DNA from 3 places in the Neisseria subflava genome. Region 2 is predicted to be linked to each of the others. Evidence: predicted binding sites of a transcription regulator. Region 2 holds the regulator's gene; each other region holds the start of a gene.
The links. The regulator FNR, encoded in region 2, switches genes on or off when oxygen is low (the NO sensors DNR and NnrR bind a similar motif). The targets are predictions, from matches to a motif close to TTGATNNNNATCAA.
Positions count from the first base shown of each region.

Region 1: a site for FNR is predicted at 4,083-4,096, ahead of pflB (formate C-acetyltransferase). Genes of this name have one in related genera too.
Region 3: a site for FNR is predicted at 2,933-2,946, ahead of gnd (decarboxylating NADP(+)-dependent phosphogluconate dehydrogenase). Genes of this name have one in related genera too.

Region 1 covers NZ_CP039887.1:680,886-687,057, forward strand. The annotation lists gene rluD (23S rRNA pseudouridine(1911/1915/1917) synthase RluD) at 1-283, opposite strand, end outside; gene FAH66_RS03360 (outer membrane protein assembly factor BamD) at 282-1,085, shown strand; gene FAH66_RS03365 (ATP phosphoribosyltransferase regulatory subunit) at 1,408-2,565, shown strand; gene FAH66_RS03370 (adenylosuccinate synthase) at 2,609-3,907, shown strand; gene pflB (formate C-acetyltransferase) at 4,211-6,172, shown strand, end outside.
Region 2 covers NZ_CP039887.1:113,759-119,930, forward strand. The annotation lists gene FAH66_RS00570 (TraB/GumN family protein) at 1-654, opposite strand, end outside; gene FAH66_RS00575 (DUF1289 domain-containing protein) at 693-938, opposite strand; gene FAH66_RS00580 (hypothetical protein) at 1,305-1,637, opposite strand; gene hemN (oxygen-independent coproporphyrinogen III oxidase) at 1,769-3,190, opposite strand; gene fnr (fumarate/nitrate reduction transcriptional regulator Fnr) at 3,352-4,086, shown strand; gene FAH66_RS00595 (CysB family HTH-type transcriptional regulator) at 4,173-5,123, opposite strand; gene FAH66_RS00605 (OmpA family protein) at 5,566-6,172, shown strand, end outside.
Region 3 covers NZ_CP039887.1:1,893,449-1,899,620, forward strand. The annotation lists gene FAH66_RS09280 (D-2-hydroxyacid dehydrogenase) at 94-1,044, shown strand; gene gnd (decarboxylating NADP(+)-dependent phosphogluconate dehydrogenase) at 1,240-2,688, opposite strand; gene ggt (gamma-glutamyltransferase) at 3,171-4,940, shown strand; gene lpxC (UDP-3-O-acyl-N-acetylglucosamine deacetylase) at 5,178-6,092, opposite strand.

The sequences.
Region 1 (6,172 bases), 570 kb from region 2:
TTTCTTCGCTCGGACGTACCGTAACGGCAATCAATTCACCGCCTATCATTTTATCTTTGGGTTGCGCGGGCTTATCGTTTACAATGACTGCACCCTCTTTAATCCACGAACTCAGGCGGCTGCGCGAGTAGTCGGGCATGAGTTTGGCCAATACGGCATCCAGCCTTCCGCCCGCCATTTCGAGCGGAACGGTCAAATTAACACAACTTTCTGTTTCAGGGGATGACGGAAAGTCTAAATCATCGCTATAATCGGCTTCGTTATCAAAGGAAGTATTCTGCATGAAAAAAATTCTTTTAGTAGTTTCTTTAGGTTTGGCACTGAGTGCCTGCGCAAATAAAGGCACAATCGATAAAGACGCCCAAATTACTCAAGATTGGAGTGTGGAAAAGCTTTATGCCGAAGCGCAAGACGAATTGAACAGCAACAATTATACGCGAGCTGTCAAGTTATACGAAATTTTAGAATCCCGTTTTCCAAACGGCCGCTATGCCCAGCAGTCCCAGTTGGATACGGCGTATGCCTATTACAAAGACGATGAACCGGAAAAAGCCTTGGCTGCCATTGCGCGCTTCCAACGCCATCATCCGCAACATCCGAATATGGACTACGCGCTATACTTGAAAGGTTTGGTTCTGTTTAACGAAGACCAGTCTTTCTTGAACAAGCTGGCTTCCCAAGACTGGTCCGACCGCGATCCGAAAGCCAACCGCGATGCTTATCAGGCGTTTGCCGAGTTGGTGCAACGTTATCCAAACAGCAAATACGCTGCCGATGCAACCGAGCGTATGGCCAAGCTGGTGGACGCTTTGGGCGGTAACGAGATGTCTGTGGCGCGTTATTACATGAAACGCGGTGCTTATGTTGCAGCGGCCAACCGTGCGCAAAAAATCGTCAGCCGTTACCAAAATACCCGTTACGTTGAAGAAGCTTTGGCGATGATGGAACTGGCGTACAAAAAACTGGACAAGCCGCAACTGGCTGCCGATACACGCCGCGTTTTGGAAACTAACTTCCCACAAAGCCCGTTCTTGCAACACGAATGGCGATCTGACGATATGCCTTGGTGGCGTTACTGGCGTTAAGCGTCGGGTTGTTCAGGCATGAATAAGGCCGTCTGAAAACGATGCAGCTATGCATTTGGTTTTCAGACGGCCTTTGTTTTTAATGTTTTTTTACGCTCTCTGTAAACAGGGTGCAAAATTCGTTTTAATATGGTAAAGTCTGATTTTAATAACTCGACGGTTTGAAGCCGTTACTCAGGGGCTGTTTAAATTTAAAATCAGTTTTGTTGAAGCCGCATCAGATTTGCTATTGATGCATTCAGGAAAATTTCAGTCGTCAGGCTGATTTGGTTTTAAATTTAAGCAGCCCTTTATGTTTACAAAAAAACAGAGGTAGATTCTCATGAAGTCTTGGCAGCTTCCTGAACACGTTGCCGACGTGTTACCGACCAATGCCCGACAACTGGAAAGCGCCCGTGAGCGGCTATTGGCTTTGTTCCGCGTGCATGGTTATGAATTGGTGCAACCGCCATTGATGGAATACAGCCATTCCTTATTGACGCATATCGATGCCGGTTTGTCTTTGAAAACCATTTTGGTCGTTGATCAGCTCAGTGGCCGTCAACTCGGTATCCGCGCGGATATTACACCGCAGGTGGCGCGTATTGATGCCCACTTGCTTTCCGCCAATCAAGGCATTAACCGCTTATGCTATGCAGGTTCAGTGCTTCATGCGCGGCCTGACGGATTGCTCAATATGCGCGAGCCTTTACAGGCCGGTGCGGAAATGTACGGCTTGGAAGGCATTGAAGCGGATATTGAATTGATTGATTTGATGCTGAAAAGCATGAAAATCGCCGATATGGGCGAAGTTTTGCTTTCATTGGGTCATATCGGCGTATTCCGTGCTTTGGCAAATGCCGCGCATTTGGATGAGCAGCAATCGGCAACCTTGCTTTCATCAATGCAGGACAAAGATGCCGAGGTCGTCAGCCAGTTGGTCAAAGAGTGGAAACTCGACGGTATGTGGGCAAAAGCGTTTTCATTGTTGCCCCGACTGTACGGCGGTCGTGAAGTGCTGACTTTGGCTAGAGAGAAATTACCGGAATTGTCCGCAGTCAGTGCGGCCTTGGATGAATTGCAGGCAGTATGCGATGCGTTCCCAAATCAAAAAGTACATATCGATTTGTCGGAACTGCGCGTTGACAATTACCATACCGGTTTGCTTTATGCGGCTTATGGTTCAAACCGTCATGATGCCGTGGCACGCGGCGGCCGTTATGACGGATTGGGCGGATACTTTGGACGCGCGCGTCCTGCAGCCGGATTCAGTTTTGATTTACGCAGCTTTATCGGCCGCCTTCCTGCTATCGGACGGGAATCCGTGGTGGCTGTCGATGTAAAAGACATGCCTGCGGCTCAAGAAGCGGTAGATGCTTTGCGCGAACAAGGACAATGTGTCGTTATCGATTACGGTATCGGCTATAACGGTTCGGAAGAGGTTACAGGCCGTCTGAAACAGGTAGACGGCGTTTGGAAAGTAATCGCTTTGAACGATTGAGTTTTATTTTGAAATTTTGTATCTGAAATAAGGTTAGATGGCTATGGCTAAAAATGTTGTCGTAATCGGTGCCCAATGGGGTGATGAAGGCAAAGGTAAGATTGTTGACTGGCTGGCGGAAGAAACCAGTGGTGTAGTACGTTTCCAAGGCGGCCACAATGCCGGCCATACTTTGGTCGTCGGTGGCAAAAAAACCATTTTGCGCCTGATTCCAAGCGGCATTTTGCATGAGACTTTGGACTGCTTCATCGGCTCAGGTGTTGTCGTTTCTCCTGAAGCATTGTTGGGCGAAATCGATGAATTGAACGCTGCCGGTGTGAAAAACGTCGAAGGCCGTCTGAAAATTGCGCCAACCTGCCCATTGATTCTGCCTTACCACATCGCGCTTGATCAAGCTCGCGAAGCTTCCCGGGGTAAAGGCAAAATTGGTACAACCGGTCGCGGCATCGGCCCCGCTTATGAAGATAAAGTTGCCCGCCGCGCGATTCGCGTGGTGGACTTGTTGCACCCTGAAAAACTGGTTGAGAAACTGGAAGCTGTTTTGGCTTATTACAATGTTCAGTTGCAACACCTGCACAATGCCGAGCCGGTAAAAGTTGAAGATGTGATGGCGGTCATTGAAAAAGTTGCACCGCGCATTACGCCGATGATTACCGATGTTTCCCGTGTTTTGAACGAGAAAAACCGAAAAGGCGAAAGCCTGTTGTTTGAAGGTGCACAAGGTACGTTGCTGGACATCGACTACGGTACTTATCCGTTTGTGACTTCCTCCAACTGCTTGGCTGGTGCCGCTTCTGCCGGTGCAGGTGTAGGTCCGCAAATGCTGGATTACGTTTTGGGTATCGTTAAAGCCTATACTACCCGCGTGGGTTCCGGCCCATTCCCGACTGAATTGTTTGACGAAGTGGGCGCAGGCTTGGCTGAACGCGGCCATGAATTCGGCTCTGTAACCGGTCGTGCGCGTCGTTGTGGCTGGTTTGACGCGGCTGCTCTGAAACGCTCTATTCAAGTTAACGGCATTTCCGGCATGTGCATTACCAAGCTGGACGTGATGGACGGTATTGAGAACATCAATATCTGTGTAGGTTATGAATTGCCTGATGGCAGCAAAACCGACATTCTGCCTTGCGGCTCCGATGCGGTAGAAACCTGCAAACCGATTTACGAAACCATGCAGGGTTGGAGCGAGTCGACTTTCGGCGTGAAAGAATATGACAAGCTGCCTGAAAACGCTAAAGCTTATCTGAAACGTATTGAAGAAGTGTGCGGTGCACCTGTAGCCATTGTTTCAACTGGTCCTGACCGTGAAGAAACCATCGTTTTGCACCACCCGTTTGCTTAATTGATTAAGTGAATAAAAGGCCGTCTGAATGTTTCAGACGGCCTTTTATATGAAATGCAATAAAAATTCAGCCCTGAAGGATGTCTGTCTTCAGGGCTTAATTTCGTATTCTACGCCGTTTTTAAACGCGAGTGTTTGGAAACCGAGATGTAGTGCCAAGTAACAATTATTCTCATTGATGTAAGTCAAGAAAAGGCTAGTCTGTAATTTTATTTCAAGAAAACTCCTGTAAATGGAAGGGTATTAGTGCTATCCTTTCAGAAAATTTACGGTCTATATTTTCAATAAAATTAGGAGCTTGATATGTCAAATGATGTTCAGCAACGTCCAGCCGCTTGGGAAGGTTTTACTGGTGGCAACTGGGAAACCAACGTAGATGTTCGCGATTTTATTCAGAAAAACTACACGCCTTATGAAGGCGATGCTTCTTTCTTGGCACCAGCAACCGAAGCCACAACTAAACTGTGGGCAGACGTATTGGAAGGCATTAAAGTAGAAAACCGTACGCACGAGCCGTACAAAATCGACGCGCAAATCGTCTCCGGTATTACCAGTCATGCTCCAGGCTATATCGACAAAAATTTGGAAACCATCGTCGGCCTGCAAACAGACGAGCCTTTGAAACGCTCTATCATGCCGTTTGGCGGTTTGAAAATGGTGCAAGACGCGTGCAAAGTGTACAACGTTGAGTTGAACCCTGAAGTCAGCGAAATTTTCACTAAATACCGCAAAACCCATAACCAAGGCGTGTTTGACGTTTACACTCCTGACATCCGCCGTTGCCGTAAATCAGGCGTGATTACCGGTCTGCCGGATGCTTATGGCCGTGGCCGTATTATTGGTGACTACCGTCGTGTTGCATTGTACGGTATCGACTTCTTGATGAAAGACAAACTTAACCAGTTCAATTCACTGCAAGCCGATTTGGAAAACGGTGTGGACTTGGAAGAAGTGATCCGCCGTCGTGAAGAAATCAACGAACAATACAAAGCCTTGGGTCAAATGAAAGAAATGGCGGCTTCTTACGGCTACGACATTTCCGGCCCTGCAAAAAATGCACAAGAAGCCATCCAATGGACTTACTTTGCCTACCTTGCCGCCGTTAAATCTCAAAACGGCGCAGCGATGTCCTTCGGCCGTGTGTCTTCGTTCTTGGATATTTATATCGAACGCGACCTGAAAAACGGTGTGATTACCGAAACCCAAGCGCAAGAATTTATCGACCACTTGGTGATGAAACTGCGTATGGTCCGTTTCCTGCGTACGCCCGAATACGACCAACTCTTCTCCGGCGACCCGATTTGGGCAACCGAATCCATCGGCGGTATGGGCTTGGATGGCCGTACCTTGGTAACGCGCACCAACTTCCGCGTGCTGCACACCTTGTACAACATGGGTCCATCTCCTGAGCCAAACATCACTGTATTGTGGTCTGAACAACTGCCGCAAGGATTTAAAGAGTACTGCGCCAAAGTATCCATCGACACTTCGTCTATCCAATACGAAAACGACGACTTGATGCGTCCTGACTTTAATAGCGACGACTACGCCATTGCCTGCTGCGTCAGCCCGATGGTGGTCGGCAAACAAATGCAGTTCTTCGGCGCACGTGCCAACTTGGCTAAAACTCTGCTGTACGCAATCAACGGCGGCGTGGATGAAAAATCTAAAGAGCAAGTTGGTCCGAAAACCGAGCCGATTATGGACGAAGTTTTGGACTACGACACTGTCTTTGAGCGCATGGACAAATTCATGGATTGGTTGGCAACCCAATACGTTACCGCGCTGAACATTATTCACTACATGCACGACAAATACAGCTACGAAGCCGCGTTGATGGCGTTGCATGACCGTGACGTGAAACGTACGATGGCATGCGGTATCGCCGGTTTGTCTGTGGCCGCCGACTCACTGTCCGCCATCAAATACGCCAAAGTCAAACCGATTCGCGACGAAAACGGTATTGCCGTCGACTTTGAAATCGAAGGCGAATACCCGCAGTTCGGTAACAACGACGACCGCGTGGACGATATTGCCTGCGACTTGGTGGAACGCTTCATGAAAAAAGTGGCAACCCACAAAACTTACCGCAACGCAACGCCGACTCAGTCCGTACTGACCATTACTTCCAACGTTGTTTACGGTAAGAAAACCGGTAATACTCCAGACGGCCGCCGTGCAGGTGCTCCGTTTGGTCCGGGTGCAAACCCAATGCACGGCCGTGACGTCAACGGTGCAGTCGCTTCATTGACTTCCGTAGCCAAA
Region 2 (6,172 bases):
ATTGGTTTTAATACTGGCTTTCAGAAAGTTGAGCATGGTTTCTTCAGGCTGGGCTTTGAAGATCGCGGTAACATCATCCAAACTTTCTAATGAACCACGCGGCTTATTGATGTCGGCGGCTGCGTTGGTCAGCAACATATCTGCACCGGTTTCTGAGCTATACCCTTTGGGAAATGTACTGCCGGCAAAAATGAATGCCGCCCATGGATGGAGTTTGTCGGCAATTTGGGCGATGGGTCGGCTTTCTTCATTTTGTGAATAGATTTCTTGTAAAAGACGGAAATCTGTTTTGCCGAGCTTGCGGCTGAGCGGTTCGGTACTCATGACTTCTTTGAAGTATTTTTGATACATTTTTTTCGTTTCCGGACTGCTGTCCGGCAATGGGTCAACTTCTGTGGTCAGTTGGTCGGTGGATTGCAATAGTTTGACTGCATCGGAAGACAGGGTTTGATGGGTTCGTCCCATGTGGATGGTGCCGAGCAGGTAGGAATCAGGTTGGCCTTCTTTGCTGATTTTCCAAACATTGCTGGTCAGTTTAGGCTGCTGCCAGTTAAGTTCGGCAGGTTTGCTTTCGGGTGAAGTTGCGGCGGGTTTGCAGGCACCCAAGGCAAGGGCGGTCAATGGCACAAGCAGGCAGGCGAGCAGTTTTTTCATGTTTTTCCTTATTGTGGTGTGCGGTAGGCAAGGGCGATTTAGAAATCGAGCAGGTTTTGAACCGGATGTTCACCCGTTTCGGGTTTTTCCATTTTGCGGTTGCGGATTTTGGCCTTCCTGAGGGACAGGAGGTGCATGACTTGATGCTTTTGGCTGTCGGTCATCTGGAGCCAGTACAAGCGCTCTTCCCGACTGCGCAGACAGCCTTTGCAATAACCTTTGGCATTGGCTTCGCAGACACCTATACAGGGACTGGGGATGGGGAAAAAATCGGGTTGTTCCATATTTTAAAAGCGTTTGAGATAAGAGACCGGACAAACCGAAATTTCAGACTGCATTCGTATTTGTCTAAACACGGCAAGTGTATCCGGTAGGATTCCTACCAATATCCAATTGAGTTGGTCATTTCAATAAGTTTATATCTGCCACCCTAGGCATAAAAACCCTAAGAGAAACCATAAATATATCGCAGATTATATCTTGTACTGCAATGGTATCGTATCGATTCCAAACGAGGGAGCAAAGTGTACAGTAAGGTCTTCAAGAACAATTACGGTATGTTTGGCAGAATCATGTTTTAATACAAATCTGGAGTTCCTCTATATTTTGATTTTCAGACGACCTTATGCCTAGCTCCAACTATTTGCACTTTATGACTTAATCAGTTTGCGTAAAGACTGGTTGTTGTATTTGATATCGGCAATCATTCGGTCGTATTGATGCATTCTACGGAGTGAGCGGGTAATCAGATAGACCGAGAAAATAATCAAACTGATGTTCATCAGACTGACCAGTGAGAGCAAAGGCCAAACATCGATGGCTTCGTACCATTTCGATGTCGCAATCAGCGCACTGAAAATAGACAAAGGGAGTGCGAAAACGGCAATGCCCGTACGCATGATAGCAAGTGCCGTGCGTTTTTCAGCAAGGAGAAGCTGCACTTGATTGATGCTGAGGATATCGTTTTGCTGCTCGGTAATCATAGGATACGCGCCTATACAAATTAACTTTGAATCCTGATAAAGCGGAAAATATGGTTTTATGTTACCCGAAAGTATTGAAAATAAAAACAAAGGTCGTCTGAGAATTTTCAGACGACCTTGTCCATTCCTGTTTACACAGTTTGCGAGTATTTGGCTTTGGTTTCTTTATGGCGCAGATGGTAGTCGAACACCATGGCGATGTTGCGGATTAGGAAACGGCCCTTCGGCGTAACAGTCAGACTGTGTGGTTTGAGACGGACCAAGCCGAGGGTTTCCAGTTGCTTCATATCTTCCAGTTCGGCTGCAAAATAGCGGCTAAACGGAATGCCGAACACGCTTTCATAAATTTGATAATCAAGCGAGAAGCGGCACATTAAATCCTGAATGATGTTGCGGCGCAGGATGTCGTCTTGATTGAGCTGGTAGCCGCGCATAATCGGCAGATGTCCGGCATCGAGTGCGGCGTAATAGGCATCGATGTCGCGCTCGTTTTGGGAGTAGGTGCTGCCGATTTTGCCGATAGAGGACACGCCGATCGCTACCAAATCGCAGTCGGCATAGGTTGAATAGCCTTGGAAGTTGCGTTGCAGGAAGCCTTCCTTGAGGGCGATGGAGAGTTCGTCGTCAGGTTTGGCAAAGTGGTCCATACCGATGAAGACGTAGCCGCGCTCGGTCAGGGTTTGAACGCAATATTGCAGCATATCGAGTTTTTCTTCGCTGCCGGGAACGACATTGGTGTCGATACGGCGTTGCGGTTTGAAGATATGCGGCAGGTGGGCGTAGTGGTAGAGGGCAAGACGGTCGGGATCGAGGGACAAGACCGTGTCGATGGTGGTCTTGATGCTTTCGGTGTTTTGGTGCGGCAGGCCGTAAATTAAATCGACGCTGACTGATTTAAATCCGGCTTCACGCGCGGCATCAATCACTTCTTTGGTTTCTTCGTAGCTTTGAATACGGTTGACGGCTTCCTGCACTTTAGGGTCAAAGTCTTGAATACCGACACTCATGCGGTTGAAACCAAGTTTGCCCAGTTTGAGGACAGTTTCGCGGCTGACTTTGCGCGGATCGATTTCGATGGAGTATTCGCCGTTGGGAATCAGCTGGAAGTATTTACGAATCATGTCGAAGACGCGTTCGAGTTGGTCGTCTCTCAGGAATGTGGGCGTACCGCCGCCGAAGTGGAGCTGCGCGAGCTGGTGTCTTCCGCCCAAATGCGGTGCCAGCAATTCCATTTCTTTTTCCAGATACTGGATATAGGCATCGGCACGGCTTTTGTCTTTGGTAATGATTTTGTTGCAGCCGCAGTAGTAGCAGATGGTATTGCAGAAGGGAATGTGGATGTAGAGCGAAAGGGGTTTGTTAAGCGCTCCCGTATTGCGCAGGCTTAAAGCTTGGATATATTCGGCTTCTTTAAAGCCTTCATGGAAGCGGTCGGCAGTCGGATAGGATGTATAACGGGGACCGCTTGATGGCAAACTGGCAATCAATTCACGATCGAATTCCGGTAATTCGTTGTTTGTGTTGGTGTTATTTGAGATGGGGATGATTTTCATGGTCGGGCTTGTAGTATAAAGTAGGGAAATTAGGGAAAATTTTAGTCAAAATTTCGATAGTTTGATAGAATGCCTGATAATGATATGCCGACTTTGACTTGGGTCAATAGTTATTCGGCTTCATCAGGGATTTATAGAACTATGCAGATTAAGGGTGCGTTATGGCCACACACAATGCAACACATCAAATGAAAACCTTGTGTTCCACATGTTCTTTACGCGAGCTGTGTTTGCCTGTCGGACTGATGCCTAACGAATTTTCACAACTGGACGCGGTTATTCGTCAAAGCCGCCGTCTGAAAAAAGGTGAATACCTGTTCCGTGCCGGCGAGCCGTTTACCTCTTTGTTTGCCATCCGTGCAGGCTTCTTTAAGACAACAGTCGCCAGCCAAGATGGACGCGATCAGGTAACCGGCTTTTTTATGTCGGGCGAACTGGTCGGTATGGATGGGATTTGTTCCCATATTCACAGCTGTGATGCTGTGGCTTTGGAAGACAGCGAGGTATGCGAGCTTCCGTTTACTCATATTGAGGAACTCGGTCAGGATATTCCCAGCCTCCGCTCCCACTTTTTCCGCTTGATGAGCCGCGAAATTGTCCGAGATCAGGGCGTTATGTTGCTTTTGGGCAATATGCGCGCTGAAGAGCGATTGGCGGCATTCTTGCTCAACCTGTCTCAGCGTCTCTATTCACGAGGCTTCGCCGCCAATGATTTTATCTTGCGGATGTCGCGTGAGGAAATCGGCAGCTATTTGGGACTGAAGCTGGAAACAGTCAGCCGCACCTTGTCTAAATTCCATCATGAAGGCTTGATTTCGGTTGAACACAAGCACATCAAAATCTTAGATGCGACAACCTTGAAGAAAATGGTTTCCGGTTGTTCGCACGCTATCTGAATCTTAGGCCGTCTGAAATATTTCAGACGGCCTTTTTAACAAGAATTAAAGAATAATTGTTAAGTTACGAAAGTGATAGTCAGATATTAAATTGAAAAATCTTCAACAACCGGCGTGTACAGAATGCGGTCGACTACTTCTCTGGTCAGTTTCGGTGCAAACATCTGGATAAAGTCATACGCGTAACCACGCAGGTAGGTATCGGTGCGTAAGGCTATCCAAGTGGGCGACGGTTCAAATAAGTGTGCCGCATCAATAAGCTGTAAATCTTGATCGACAACGGGATCGTACGCCATTTTGGCCATCAAACCAACGCCCAAGCCTAAGCGGACATACGTCTTCAATACATCCGTATCGGCAGCCGATAAGGCAACATCAGGTTGCTCAATATGCGCTTTATTAAATGTACGCGCGATGCTGCTGCCGGAATTAAAAGCAAATTCGTAAGTAACCAGCGGAAAAGAAGCCAAATCTTCAAGGCTTAAAGGATTGCGGCAGTCCAAAAGAGGGTGGTCGTGCGGAACAATGACGGCATGGTTCCATTCATAGCAGGGCAGTTTGCCCAACTCGGGATGATCGTCAATGCGTTCAGTAATAATTGCCAAATCAGCTTCGCCGCTGCTGACCATTTGCGCGATGGCAGAAGGGCTGCCTTGTTTGATGGTCAAATTGACTTTAGGGTAGTTTTTGACAAATTCCGCAACGATTTTGGGCAAAGCATAACGTGCCTGGGTATGCGTTGTCGCGATGGTCAGCGAGCCGCTGTCATGATCGGTAAACTCGCTGCCGATATTTTTAATGTTTTGTACATCACGCAAAATCCGTTCCGAAATCTCTAATACGGCTTTGCCCGGTTGCGAAACGGAAACCACACGTTTGCCGCTGCGGATAAAAATTTGGATACCCAATTCTTCTTCAAGCAGGCGGATTTGTTTGGAAATGCCGGGCTGGGATGTGAAAAGCGCATCGGCGGCTTCGGAGACATTCAGATTGTGTCGGTAAACCTCAAGGGCATAACGTAATTGTTGCAGTTTCATGGTAGCAGTACCGGATACGTTGTTAATGTGGATTTTGTGCGACAAACGGCATGTAATTTAACATATTTTGCCCAGTTTTGCCCCGAGTTTTGAAAACGGTTGTTTTTAATGAAAATATCTTTTAACGATATGAAAACAGGAAATGCAGGAAAGATGAGGGAAAGGGGTTTTGTTGTTTTTGTGCAACTTCAGATGGATGAATTGTCTGATTTTGCCCTAAATTAATGACACAAGATTGATTTTTCGGCATGATTAACTACTAGGAAGCAGGCACTTCATGATTGTTTGAAGGCATCGAGTATTGACAGTTTGCCTTGCGCTTCTTTATAGTGCAACCTGATATATCCGATTTGCCGCTGTTTTGATACTGCGGCCTGTATATTGGTACTTTGCAGCGGTTGCTTTCCTAGTCCGCCGCATAACAATTTGATGAGGGAATAAAATGACCAAACAGCTGAAATTAAGCGCATTGTTCGTTGCCTTGGTTGCCTCTGGCACCGCTATGGCCAGCGAAGCGCACACCAAACACGGTTACACCGTAAGCAGCCAATCTCAAGAAATCGTCCGTAACAACTACGGCGAATGCTGGAAAAACAGCTACTTCGACAAAGCTACCCAAGGCCGTGTTGAATGTGGTGATCGTGAAGCAGTTGCTCCTGTACAACAAGCTCCTGAGTATGTTGATGAAACTGTTTCTCTGTCTACTAAAACTCTGTTCGGCTTCGACAAAGACAACCTGCGTCCTGAAGCCCAAGAAAACTTGGACTCTTTGGCTCAACGCCTGAGCAACAAAGACGTACAAACTGTACGTGTTGAAGGTCACACTGACTTCATGGGTTCTGAGCAATACAACCAAGCTCTGTCTGAGCGTCGTGCTAACGTAGTTGCTAACTACTTGGTAGGCCGTGGTGTTGCTTCTAGCAAAATCTCTGCAGTAGGTTTGGGCGAATCTCAAGCTCGCATGACTGCTACTTGTGAAGCTGAAGTTGCTAAACTGGGCAAAAAAGTTTCTAAAGCTAAGAAACGTGCTGCTCTTATCGCTTGTATCG
Region 3 (6,172 bases), 420 kb from region 2:
CATAATAATTATTATCAACTAACGCGTATATTTTAAATCCTTTATCCTGATTTAGATTTTATAAATCGATATTTTATTTCTGATAGGAATTTTATGAACCCGCTCCATATTGTCGTCCTCGACCGCGATACCCTCGTCAACCGCCCGTTTGACTTTGATTTTCCACATACATTGAGCAGCTACGGCACAACCGAAGCGCACGAAACACTGGAGCGTATCCGCGGCGCAGACATTGTGATTACCAACAAAGTCGTGATTTCCGCCCAAGCATTTGCCGAAAATCCACAACTCAAGCTGGTTGCCGTTACGGCGACAGGCGTCAACAATGTGGACGTTGAGGCTGCCAAACAAAACGGCACGGCAGTGTGCAATATCCGCGCTTACGGCAATGAATCCGTGGCGGAACACGCGTTTATGATGATGATTACCCTGATGCGCAACCTGCCTGCCTATCAGCGCGACGTTGCGGCAGGCTTGTGGGAAAACTCGCCGTTTTTCTGCCACCTCGGCGCACCGATGCGTGATTTAAACGGCAAAACGCTGGCGATTTTCGGTCGCGGCAATATCGGTAAAACGCTGGCAACTTATGCTCAGGCTTTCAAAATGAATGTCGTGTTCGCCGAACATAAAAATGCCCAAAGCGTCCGCGACGACTATGTTTCCTTTGACGAAGCCATCCGCTCCGCCGATGTCGTATCGCTTAATTGCCCACTCACGCCGCAAACGGCCAATATGATAGGCGAAGCCGAATTGCAGCAAATGAAACCCGGCGCCATCCTCATCAACTGCGGACGCGGCGGCTTGGTTGATGAAGCCGCTTTGGTTGCAGCGTTGAAATACGGCCAAATCGGCGGGGCAGGTTTTGACGTGTTAACACAAGAGCCGCCGCGCGACGGCAACCCTCTGCTGAAAGCCCGACTGCCCAACCTCATCGTCACGCCACACATTGCATGGGCAAGCCAAGAGGCCGCCAACCGCCTGTTTGACATCCTTTTGGACAACATCAACCGCTTCGTGGCCGGCAATCCGCAAAATCTGGTTTAACCTATGGAAAACCTGTTGATAAGGTTGTGAACAATTTTAAAGGCCGTCTGAAATATTCAGACGGCCTTTATTAATCCTTATTTATTTCATAAAGTTATCTATCAAATGCTTTAAATCGTTTCATTCTTCATTGTGGATAACCCTATAAAAAGGCCGTCTGAAATACTCAGACGGCCTTTTGTTTGCCCGGGCAAATTAGATATCGTATGTGGTTGAAGCGGTATCGCCGCCCTTACCTGTCCAGTTGGTATGGAAGAACTCGCCGCGCGGTTTGTCGGTACGCTCGTAAGTGTGCGCGCCGAAGTAGTCGCGTTGTGCTTGCAGCAGGTTGGCCGGCAGACGCTCGGAAGTGTAGCCGTCAAGGAAGGTAATGGCGGAAGCCATACAAGGCATCGGAATACCGCACTCGATCGCTTTGGCCACCACTTTACGCCATGCAGGCAGACAGGTTTCCAACACGCCTTTGAAATAAGGATCGGAACCCAAGAAGACCAAATCAGGATTGGCTTCGTATGCGTCGCGGATGTTGCCCAAGAATGCGCTGCGGATGATGCAGCCTTCGCGCCACAGAAGGGCGGTGTTGCCGTAGTTCAATGCCCAATCGTTGTTTTCGCTGGCTTCGCGGATGAGCATGAAGCCTTGTGCGTAGGAGATGATTTTGGATGCCAACAGGGCTTGGCGCAAAGCATCCACCCATGCGGCTTTATCGCCTTCAATCGGGGTAATGGTTTTGCCAAACAGGCTGTTTGCTTGGGTGCGTTGGTCTTTAAACGCGGACACGCAACGTGCAAATACGGCTTCGGAAATCAGGGTCAACGGAATACCCAAATCGAGGGCATTGATGCCAGTCCATTTGCCTGTACCTTTTTGACCTGCGGTATCGAGGATTTTTTCAACCAAAGGTTCGCCGTTTTTATCTCTGTAACCCAAAATCGCGGCGGTAATTTCGACCAGATAAGAATCCAGTTCGGTTTTGTTCCACTCGTTGAAGATTTGGTGCATTTCATCATAAGACAGGCCCAAACCATCTTTCATAAATTGGTACGCTTCACAAATCAACTGCATGTCGCCGTATTCGATGCCGTTGTGCACCATTTTGACGAAGTGGCCCGCGCCGTCGCGGCCGACCCAGTCGCAGCAAGGCTCGCCTTGAGGAGTTTTGGCGGAGATGGCTTGGAAAATCGGTTTAACGGCAGGCCATGCAGCTTCGTCGCCGCCGGGCATGATAGAAGGGCCGTGACGCGCGCCTTCTTCGCCACCGGAAACGCCCGCGCCGATGAAGCGGATGCCTTTTGCCGCCAGCTCGTGTGTACGGCGGGTGGAATCAGGATAGTTGGCATTGCCGCCGTCAATAATAATGTCGCCTTGTTCCAAAAGCGGGACAAGTTGCTCGATAAAGTCGTCAACGACAGAACCTGCGCGTACCATCATCATGATTTTGCGCGGTTTTTCCAATTTATCCACTAAATCTTGCAATGAATAGGCACCGATAATGTTGGTGCCTTTGGCTGCGCCGTTGAGAAAATCGTCTACTTTAGCGGTGGTCCGGTTGTACGCCACGACTTTGAAACCGCGATCGTTCATATTCAAAATCAAGTTTTGACCCATAACAGCCAAGCCGATGACGCCGATATCGCCTTTCATTGATGGAAGCTCCATTATTAATTTAATTTATCAGCCGTAACTCTAGCTGATTTACAACTTTTTAACAATCCTTAACTTTTTAATTTTTTGAAAAGATGCCTTTACGTTTCAGACGGCCTTTTCCTTTGGGAAAACAAACTATAAATTAGATTTTAAATAATAAATAGAAGATGATATTGAGTGCTGCTCCAGATTGTTGATAACTTTGATTACAAAAAATTTTCAAATACTTAGCTGATATTTTTTGATGAGGATAAAGTAAAGTCGGCCTTGTTTGCAGATGTGGATAAAATTTTCCTGCTGCTTTATCCTGTGGGTAACTTTTTGCCTGTGCACAATCTTAGCTTGTTTTATACTTCTCCAATTGGAACTGATTGACTAGAGAAATAGTCAAATGGTTTTTTATTTCAAGCTATTTTCATATTTCCTTTTGTTTAAGTTGGAAAAAGGCCGTCTGAAAATATTTTAATAAGGGTGTGTATATGAAGTTTTCCTTTAGTATTAATTTGTTATCCGTTTTGATTTTGGCCGCTTGTGCACAACAGCCGATTCAAAAGCCTCAAGTTGCCCTGCCCTCCATATCTATGGATAACCATGCGCCGGAGCAAGGAACAGGGCTGACGGAGCAGAAGTTAATCCGCGCCAAGCATTATATGGCGGCGTCTGCCAATCCGCTGGCAACTGAAGCCGGTTATGAAATTTTGAAGCGAGGCGGCAGCGCGATAGATGCGATGATTGCCATGCAAACAACTTTGGGACTGGTTGAGCCGCAGTCTTCCGGATTGGGCGGCGGTGCGTTTTTGGTGTATTGGGACAATAAGGCGAAAAAGCTGACAACGTTTGATGCCCGTGAAACAGCGCCGAAAGCGGCAACACCGGAACTTTTCTTGGACGAAAACGGCAAACCGATGGGCTTTATGAACGCAGTGGTCGGCGGTCGTTCGGTCGGTGTGCCGGGGATTCCGAAGCTGCTGGAAGATGTCCACAAGCGTTACGGCAAATTGCCTTGGGCAAGCCTGTTTGACAAACCGATTGCTTTGGCGGAACAAGGCTTTACCGTTTCACCGCGCATGGCGAAATCCATCGAGCAAAATTTGGAGCCTTTGAAACGCTATCCGCAAACCGCCGCGTATTTTCTGCCCGACGGCAAGCCTTTGGCAGCGGGAACGGTGTTGAAAAACCCTGAATTTGCCCGCTCCGTTCGCCTGTTGGCGGAAAAAGGCAGCGCGCCGTTTTATCAGGGCGTGCAGGCGCAGAATATTGTCCGTGCCGTTACCAGCGCTGTGGATAACCCTGGCAAAATCAGTTTGTCTGATTTGAAAAACTACCGCGTCGTCGAGCGTCAACCGGTTTGTGCGCCTTATCGTGAATACGAAGTTTGCGGCATGGGCGCACCAAGTTCAGGCGCGATTGCTTTGGGCGAGATTTTGGGCGTATTGCAAAATCAGGATATGAAGGCGTTGGGTGCGGAAAATATCCACAGTTGGCGCTGGATAGGCGATGCGTCGCGGATTGCTTTTGCCGACCGCGATTATTATGTCGGCGATCCCAAGTTTGTGAACGTTCCGACCCGCGCCATGATTTCTCAGGCTTATTTGAAACCACGTGCCGAAGAAATCCGCAAAGCTGACAAGGCGTTGGAAACTATTCAGGCAGGCAAGTTCGGCAAGGAATACGCGCAAGGCATGGCGGTCGAGCTACCGTCCACCAGCCATTTGGTGGTTGGGGATAAAGACGGCAACGTTGTATCGATGACGACTTCGATTGAAAATGCGTTCGGTTCGGGGCTGATGGCAAACGGCTATCTGCTCAACAATGAATTGACCGATTTTGCTTTCAACCCTGTCGGAGAAGACGGTAAAACGGTGGCAAACAGCGTTGCCGGTGGAAAACGTCCGCGTTCTTCGATGGCGCCGACCATTGTGATGAAAGACGGAAAACCTTATATGGCGGTCGGTTCGCCGAGCGGCAGCCGCATTATCGGTTTCGTTGCCAAAACGCTGGTGGCGCATATCGACTGGGGCATGGATATTCAGGCGGCAATCTCTCTGCCGAATATGCTCAATCGTGGCAGTCAGTATGAAATCGAGGAAAAAACCGCAGCGGCAGACAAAGCGGCAGCCTTGGAAAAATTGGGCTACAAAGTCCAAATCCGCGATTTGAATTCCGGCGTACAAGGGATTTTAATCGGCAAAGACGGTTTGCTCGGTGGCGCCGACCCACGCCGTGAAGGCAAAGTTATGGGCGATTGATTTTATCGGTTTTACATGCAAAGGCCGTCTGAAACCTAGTTGTTCAGACGGCCTTTTAGTTTGGGAAAATATATGGATAAGATGTGTATAAGAATGGAGTTAAATTTTAATATTTTTATTTTTCAATAAGATAAAATAGATGAATATGTGGATAATTATTTGTGGAAAACGACATAATTTAGGCCGTCTGAAAGGTTCAGACGGCCTTTTTCATTGGACTGCGTTATCTATTTTCTATCAGGCTGCCGGCAGCTCGTGAAAAGCGGTGGGCAAGTCTTCGTCATCGGCAAACTCAACCCATTCGTAAGCGGTTTCATCTGCCAAAACGGCACGCAACAGCGCATTATTGATGGCATGACCTGATTTGTAACCTTCAAATGCGCCGATAATCGGATGGCCGACAATGTACAAATCGCCAATTGCATCAAGAATTTTGTGGCGGACAAATTCATCGGGATAGCGCAAACCTTCCGGATTCAAAACATCCATGTCGTCAATCACGATGGCATTGTTCAAATTGCCGCCCAGTCCGAGATTGTGGGCGCGCATCATTTCCACTTCGTGCATAAAGCCGAAGGTACGGGCGCGGGCAATCTCATCGATATAGGATTTTCCTGCAAAATCAATCTCGAAAGTAGGTGCGCTGCGGTTGAATACGGGATGGTCAAATTCGATGGTTAAATTAACTTTAAAGCCGTCATAAGGCGTAAAGCGCACCCATTTTCCGGTTTCTTTGATTTCAACGGGTTTGAGGATTCTCAAAAAACGTTTTTGGGCTTTTTGATCTACCACGCCTGCATCTTGTAAAAGGTAAATAAACGGCAGGCTGGAGCCGTCCATAATCGGAATTTCAGGCGCGTTCAATTCAATCAAGGCATTGTCGATGCCATAGGCAGACAGAGCCGACATAATGTGTTCAATTGTGCCGATGCGCACACCTTTATCGGTAACGATAGTGGACGACAGGCGCGTATCGTTGATGAGGTAAGGCGTAAGTTTGATGGTTTCGCCCATTTCGCCGTCCAAATCGGTACGGCGGAAGGAAATCCCACTGTTTTCAGGCGCGGGGTGCAGGGTCAGCGCGACCCGTTCGCCCGAATGCAATCCGACGCCGGTTACGCTGATGGATTTTGCCAAAGTTCGTTGCAGCATAAACCGTCTCCTTAGTAATCATTGGTTTGATGTTTGGATAATACGATAAAAAGGAAAAAATAATCCATTATTTTTAATAG